2 regions of the Janthinobacterium sp. NKUCC06_STL genome follow, and region 2 is predicted to be linked to the other one. Evidence: predicted binding sites of a transcription regulator. Region 2 holds the regulator's gene; the other holds the start of a gene.

Region 1 (3,552 bases), on a different contig from region 2:
AACGCCACATCGGCAACTGCACCCTGTGCGACCCCGCCTATGGCGCGGGCGTGGCCGAAGCGATCGGCCGCCTGAGCAAATAAGGCAGGCTGAAAGTGAATCCGGAAGGCCTGGCAACGGGCCTTCCGCCGCAGCGATCCACGGCAATGCTGTCAGGCCGCAGGGTCCACCAGTCTACCAGCGCTGGATATCGATCTGGCCCGTGATGCTCGTTTCCACCGGATAACCCTCGACCTGCGAAGGCACGCGCCGCTTGACGGACGAGTCGCGCAGGTACACGACGAGCGCCTCCTTGCCCACGGCCGTTTGCCCCACGCTGACGCCTTCCACGCCATCGATGGCCATCAGCGCCCGCTCGTTGCGGCGCTTTGCCGCTTCCAGGCGGCCCTGGGGCGCGGCAGGGGCGTACTGTCCCGTGCCCTGTCCAGGGGTCTCATCCGGCAAATACGGCATGGCGGCGTCCTCGAAGACGCCATATGGCGATTGTGCGAATTTACTGTTTGACATGACAGACCCTCCTGATGCTTTCCATGATACACCCGCCCATCCGGCGTTGCCGCACGCTTCGCCAGCCCGAACCAGGCGTGGCGGCGTCCCTTGCCCAAGATCATCATCGTGCAAAAAGTGGCGTTATGCAAGGCGCCTCGCCTGGTCGTAAAAGCGTGCTCAGGTGTACAAATTGATGTCGAGCGCCACCACCACGCGCCGCATCTGGTTGGCAAAGGTGATGTTATTGCCTCCCGCAAACAGCAGGCCGACGGGATTGCGCTGCTGGTTCCAGGTCCAGATGGACGAGCCGGAGTCGCCGCCCGCGCTGAACGCCCCGCTCACGCCCGTGATGGCGATCTGGTCCTGGAACAGCGCGATCCTGCCGCCGCCGTAATTGACGTTGATGGTGGCGCCCAGGCCCGTGATGCGGCCCTGCGTCAACTGCGTTGTGCGGCCGGACTTGCCGACCATCATGCCCAGCGCGGGCGCCACCAGCGCATTGCTGATGCGAAAGTAGGCGGGCACGCCGCCACTCAGGTAGACCAGTTCGGGACGCACCCTGTCTGGCCAGGCCCAGCCGGTGGCGCAATCGACAAAATTGACGCCGCCGCTGAAATTGATGGGCACGAAGCGTTCAAGCACGGCCACCTGGTCTTGCGGGCAGCGGCCGCCGTCGATGGGGCCAGGCTGCACGATGCAGTCGTTGAACACGCCGCCATTGGAATTGGCCAGCACGTGGTTATTGCTAAGTATCATCAAGCGGCTGTTGCGCGGCGCGCTGCGCCCCACGGCCAGGCAGCCGATGGTGCCGGCCGTGATGCGGAAATGCCCGACGGACACGCCGCCTGGCGCCGGACGCAGGCGGAAACGGTGCGGTTGCGCATCGATCACGCCCGTGACGACGATGTTGACGGGCACGCTGTCGCTGGCCACGGCGCGCACGCCCATGGCTCCCACGATGGCGGCCTTGGCGCGGTCGACGGAAGTGGGCTCGGCCACGTACAGGGTCAGGGCCGGCATGCCTGGCTCGCCGGACGAGCTGTCGCTGGCGCCCTCGCCCAGGCCGATGGACACACCCTGGATATTGCCGCCGTCACTGAAGGCGTCGGCCGCGCGCACGCCGGCCGCCTGGGAAATGGACTGGCGCATGCCGTCTTCGATGCTGCGCTTGATTTCCAGCAATTCCATGCTGACGCCGCTCAAGGCGTCGGGCACGTCCGAGACGGACGCGCTCTCGATCGTATTGTCGTCTTCGCCGGGGGCGGAAAATTGCCCGACGGCCTCTTCATCATCCGCGCTTTGCCCCCTGCCGCTGCCGCCAGGCGGGGCGCTGAAACCATTCTCGTTACCTATCATGATGTTCTCCTCGTTGGTCATTTCGAAGCACCAGTGTGGGCGGGCTGCGCCGGCCGGTATTGATCTGGATTGAACCGCGCCGACGCATGGCCGCCCTTCCTGCCAGGGCGAGCGAGGATCAAAATAGTTCCGTCGTCAGGGTTGAGCGAGATCAGGCGTGCGGCCAGAGGCTGCGCCGTATACTTGACTGACAGGCTGGAACCGGGCCTGCTCCACGGCTGCTCCACGGCAGCAACGGTATGGATGGGGAAACAATGACGAGCCCTGGTATGACACGCCAAGACATGACACGCCACGACGACGCGCCCGCGGGCGAGCAAGCAGGCCAGCATGCCGGTTTTATGCACGGCATGGCGGCCTGGGCGGAAAAACACCGCATCAGCCCCTGGCGCGGCAGTTTCGCCGACTTCATCGAGCAGATCCTGCCCGGCCGTGCCGCCCTGCTGACGCGCAGCGCGCACCAGTACCTGTGGGACATGATGCGCTGGAACGGCCAGACGGACGACGCCGGACGTTTCCGCTGCCGCCTGTTCGACGACGAGCTGTTCGGCATCGACGAGGCGATCGACCGGGTCGCCGCCTACTTCAAGGCGGCCGCCGCCGGCTCCGAGGTGGGCCGGCGCATGCTGCTGTTGCTGGGGCCGCCATCGGGCGGCAAGTCGACCATGGTAATCCTGCTCAAGCGGGGGCTGGAAGAATACAGCCACAGCAGCGAAGGCGCGCTGTACGGCATCGCCGGCTGTCCCGTGCACGAGTCGCCGCTGCATCTGGTGCCGCACAGCATGCGCGCCGACTTTCGCGCCAGCTATGATGCCGAGCTGCACGGCGAACTGTGTCCACACTGCCGCGCCCGCCTGGAGGAACAGTATGCGGGCGACTTCCTGCGCATGCCCGTCGAGCGCATCCACCTGTCCGAGGCGGGCCGGTGCGGCATCGGCACGTATGCGCCGCACGATCCCACCACGGCCGACCTGGCCGACCTGGTCGGCTCCGTCGACCTGTCGAAAGTGGCGCAGTACGGCGACGAAGGCGACCCGCGCGCCTGGTCGTGGTCGGGCGCCGTGTATGCGGCCAGCCGCGGCATGCTGGAAATGATCGAGATCCTCAAGGTCAAACGGGAATTTCTCTACCTGCTGTTGACCCTGACACAGGAAAAGAATGTCAAGGTCTCGCGCTTTCCCCTGATTTACCTCGACGAAACCATCCTCGCGCACACGAACCTGGCCGAATTTCGCAAGTTTCTGCAAGAAAGCGAAAACGAGGCGCTGCTCGACCGCATGGTCATCGTGCAAGTGCCGTACACGCTCAATTACCGCGAAGAAGCGCGCATTTACCGCAAGCTGATCCTGGCGGCCGCGCCCGCCTTCCGCGACGTGCACCTCGATCCGCACGTGCTGCATGCGGCGGCCGTGTTTGCCATCCTCAGCCGTCTGCCCGAAGGCGACGACAAGGAAGCCGAACTGGTCAAGAAACTGCGCGTGTACGCCAACGAAGACGTCGACGACTTGCAGCCGGCCGACATCCGCCGCATGCGCGAACGCGACAAATCGCCCGACGAGGGCCTGTCGGGCGTATCTCCCCGTTTCGTCATCAATGCCCTGTCGCACGCCATCATTTCCGCCCAGCGCAACAGCCTGTCGACCATGGACGTGCTGCTGGCCCTGAAGGACGGCATCGAAAACGATGCGCGCATCGAGCCCCGGCGCA
Region 2 (3,552 bases):
ATACACGGAAATTTTCCTGTGGGTCGAACGCCGCATCGAGGGTACGCGCAGCGCGCGCATGGCCCTCGACAAGCAGGGCCCCTCCGTGCGCAAGGCGTTCAAGAAGACGGCCAAGCACCTGGCATGGGGCGCCATCGCCCTGTGGACGGGCTTTACCTTTGTCGGCTACTTCACGCCGATCAAGGAACTGGCGCAGTCGGTGACCACCTTGAATTTCGGTCCCTGGGAATGGTTCTGGGTCTTGTTCTACAGCCTGGCAACCTACGGCAACGCGGGCTGGCTGCGCGAGCAGGTGTGCAAATACATGTGCCCCTACGCGCGCTTCCAGAGCGCCATGTTCGACCAGGACACCCTGATCATCACCTACGATGCCAAGCGCGGCGAACCACGCGGCGCCATGAGCAAGAAGGCCGGCAACAACGACAAGCTGGGCGACTGCATCGACTGCACCCTGTGTGTGCAGGTGTGTCCGACCGGTATCGATATCCGCAACGGCCTGCAGTATGAATGCATCGGCTGCGCCGCCTGCGTCGATGCCTGCAACAGCGTGATGGACAAGGTCGAGCGGCCGCGTGGCCTGATACGCTACAGCACCGACCATGCGATGGAAAACAACTTCAATTCGAAGCAGATACGCCAGCGCGCCATGCGCCCACGCGTCCTGATCTACACTTCCATCCTGGCCCTGATCATCATCGCCGTATGTACGTCGCTGGCCCTGCGCACGCCCCTGAAAATGGACGTGATCCGCGACCGCGGTTCGATGGGACGCGAAGTGGAAGACGGCATGATCGAAAACGTCTACCGCCTGCAGATCATGAACACCTCGGAGCAAAGCCAGCATTTCAAGATCAGCGCTTCCGGCTTGCCGGGCCTGACCTTGCTGACGCGCGAAGAAGTGACCTTGCAGCCGACGGAAACGCTGGGCTGGCCGATCCGCCTGCGCGTGCCGCACGGCGTCGGCGAGAAGGGTTCGAACAAGATTGCGATCGAATTGCAATCGCTGGACAATCCCTCGCTGCACGTGCGCGAAAGCGCGGTATTCATCGTGCCGCGTTAAAGCAGGAAGGCCGGTTCCCGCATGGGGACTGGCCGTTTACACAGGAGAAATACCATGTCCGACAGTCTGAAACTGCAAGCCCCCGTTGCACCGTGGTACAAGCATCGCTGGCCATGGCTGCTGATGATCGGCCCCGGCCTGTCCGTGGTCGTCGGCAGCTTCATGGGCTATATCGCGTTTACGCAGCCCGATGCGCTGGTGGTGGGCGATTATTACAAGCAGGGCAAGGCGATCAACCAGGATTTGAAGCGCGACACGATCGCCAGCGACCTGGCGATGGCTACCAGCTTGTCCTACGACGTGGCGTCAGCGCGCCTCAGTGGTTCCGTGCACAGCTTCGGCAAGGCATACCAGGGCCCGCTGCAGCTGCACCTGGCGCATGCGACCCTGCCGGAAAAGGACATCAAGCTGCTGGTGCGGCCCGATGCGGCCGGCAATTTCTCGGTGGCGCTGCCGATGCTCGAGCGCAGCCGCTGGCAAGTGCTGGTGGAAAACGACAAACGCGAGTGGCGCCTGTCCGGCATCTGGACCTGGCCGCTGCAACGCAGCATCGCGCTGCACGCCGATGAAGAGCTGTAGGCCTTATTTGCAGACGTCGGTACCGGCCGTGATGGCCTTCAGTTTTGCCGGCTGCAAGATTTCAATTTCTCGGTTCGAGACGCGCAGCCAGCCTTCCTTCTTGAATTTCGACAATAAACGACTGACGCTTTCGATGGTCAGGCCCAGGTAGTTGCCGATTTCCTCGCGCGACATGCGCAGCTGGAATTTGCTGCTCGAATAGCCGCGCGCTTCATAGCGCGACGCCAGGTTGACGATGAAGGCGGCAAAACGCTGCGTCGCCTGCATATTGCCCAGCAACAGCATGACGCTTTGCTCGCGCGTGATTTCCTGGCTCATCATGCGGTGGAAATGGCGCAGCAGGGTCGGCATATTGCCCAGCAATTGTTCCAGGCTGGAAAACGGGATTTCACACACTTCGCTGTCTTCCAGCGCCACCGCATTGCAGTGGTGGCGGTCGGCGCTGATGGCGTCCATGCCCAGCAGTTCGCCGGCCATCTGAAAACCCGTCACCTGCTCTTCGCCACCGGGATTGATCTGGTACGTCTTGAAGTGCCCCAGGCGGATCGCGTACAGGTTCTGGAACGAGTCGCCGATGCGGAACAGCGAGGCGCCGCGCACGATCTTGCGGCGGCGGCCGATGATCTGGTCCAGCCTGTCCATGTCGCCCATATCGAGGCCCATCGGCAGGCACAATTGATGCATGCTGCAGGTCGAGCATCGCGCACGCAACGCTTCCACGTTCACTGTAGGCAAGGTTGGAGTGAGTAGCGCTTCAGTCATGTCGGTACCTTTTAGAAAATGCAACAACAAGTTTACTGCATACAGGGTTGCCGTGTGCCAATTTCACCGCAATTTCGCTGAATAAACGACGTCCAGCCTTTAATTATATGGCAACATCGTCAAAAGCCCATGCGGGGAGGGCAATTTGCGCGGCGCCGCTTGCCAAGCTGGGGTATTGATAGGAAAATTCCTGACAGCATTACTTGCCGCCTGTGCCGTCCGGTACTGAAAAGGAAATCATGAAGCCTCTCGGCATCAAAGCAAAAGTCGCGCTGGCCACCAGCCTGACCTCGATCGCCATGATCGCGCTGGTCACCATGATCCAGGTGCAGCACATGCGCGACGACTTCACCCGAGTACTGCTGAGCCAGCAGTCATCCCTGATCAGCCGCACCGCTGCCGAGCTCGACGACAAGCTGGGCATGCTGCTGCAAATCGTCACCCTGACGGCCCGGCAGCAGCCGCCGGAACTGATCGCCCGGCCCGCCCAATTGCGCGAATACTATTCGCGCCGCTCGATGCTGGTGCTGTTCGACGACGTGCTGGTGCTCGACGCGCAAGGCGCCGTCGTGGCCGACATGCCGGAAGTGCCGGGGCGCGCCGGCATCAATGTTGCCGAGCGCGAGTATTTCCAGACCGTGCTGCGCACGCACCAGCCCATGATCACCGAACCGATGCTGGGCAAGTCGAGCGGCATGCCCATCGTGCAGATGGTGGCGCCCGTGCTCACCGCCGATGGCCAGGTGGCCGGCGTGGTGATCGGCGTGCTGCGCCTGTACAAGGACAATCTGCTGGGGCGTTTGCGCTCGGAAAAGGTCGGCAAGAGCGGCTATTACTTCATCCTCACGCGCGGCGCCGTGCCGCGCTACGTGCTGCACCCCGATACGAGCCGCTTGCTGCAGCCGCGCCAGCCGAACGCCAACCTGACGACGACCCAGCTGCTGAAGGAAGATGGCGAAGGCAGCATGGTCAGCACCAACAGCCGCGGCATCACGGCAGTCAACAGTTTCAAGCGCCTGAAATCGGTGAACTGGCTGCTGGCCAGCTCGCTGCCCGTCGACGATGCCTTCGAACCATTCGATGGCGTGCTGTACCGGCTGGTGCTGTGGAGCATCCTCGCCTCGCTGCTGGCCGCCTTTGTTCTGGGCTGG

Evidence for each region. Region 2 encodes FNR, which switches genes on or off when oxygen is low (the NO sensors DNR and NnrR bind a similar motif). Its sites were predicted from a motif close to TTGATNNNNATCAA; they were not measured.
Region 1: the regulator FNR is predicted to act here: its motif matches at 1,905-1,918, upstream of KO539_RS10740 (serine protein kinase).

What each region holds. Positions count from the first base shown of each region.
Region 1 covers NZ_JAHKQY010000002.1:407,772-411,323, reverse strand. Annotated here, with positions in the region: gene KO539_RS10755 (catalase) at 1-83, shown strand, start outside; gene KO539_RS10750 (hypothetical protein) at 175-507, opposite strand; gene KO539_RS10745 (S1 family peptidase) at 667-1,845, opposite strand; gene KO539_RS10740 (serine protein kinase) at 2,115-3,552, shown strand, end outside.
Region 2 covers NZ_JAHKQY010000003.1:60,554-64,105, forward strand. Annotated here, with positions in the region: gene ccoG (cytochrome c oxidase accessory protein CcoG) at 1-1,060, shown strand, start outside; gene KO539_RS12815 (FixH family protein) at 1,115-1,639, shown strand; gene fnr (fumarate/nitrate reduction transcriptional regulator Fnr) at 1,643-2,401, opposite strand; gene KO539_RS12825 (response regulator) at 2,641-3,552, shown strand, end outside.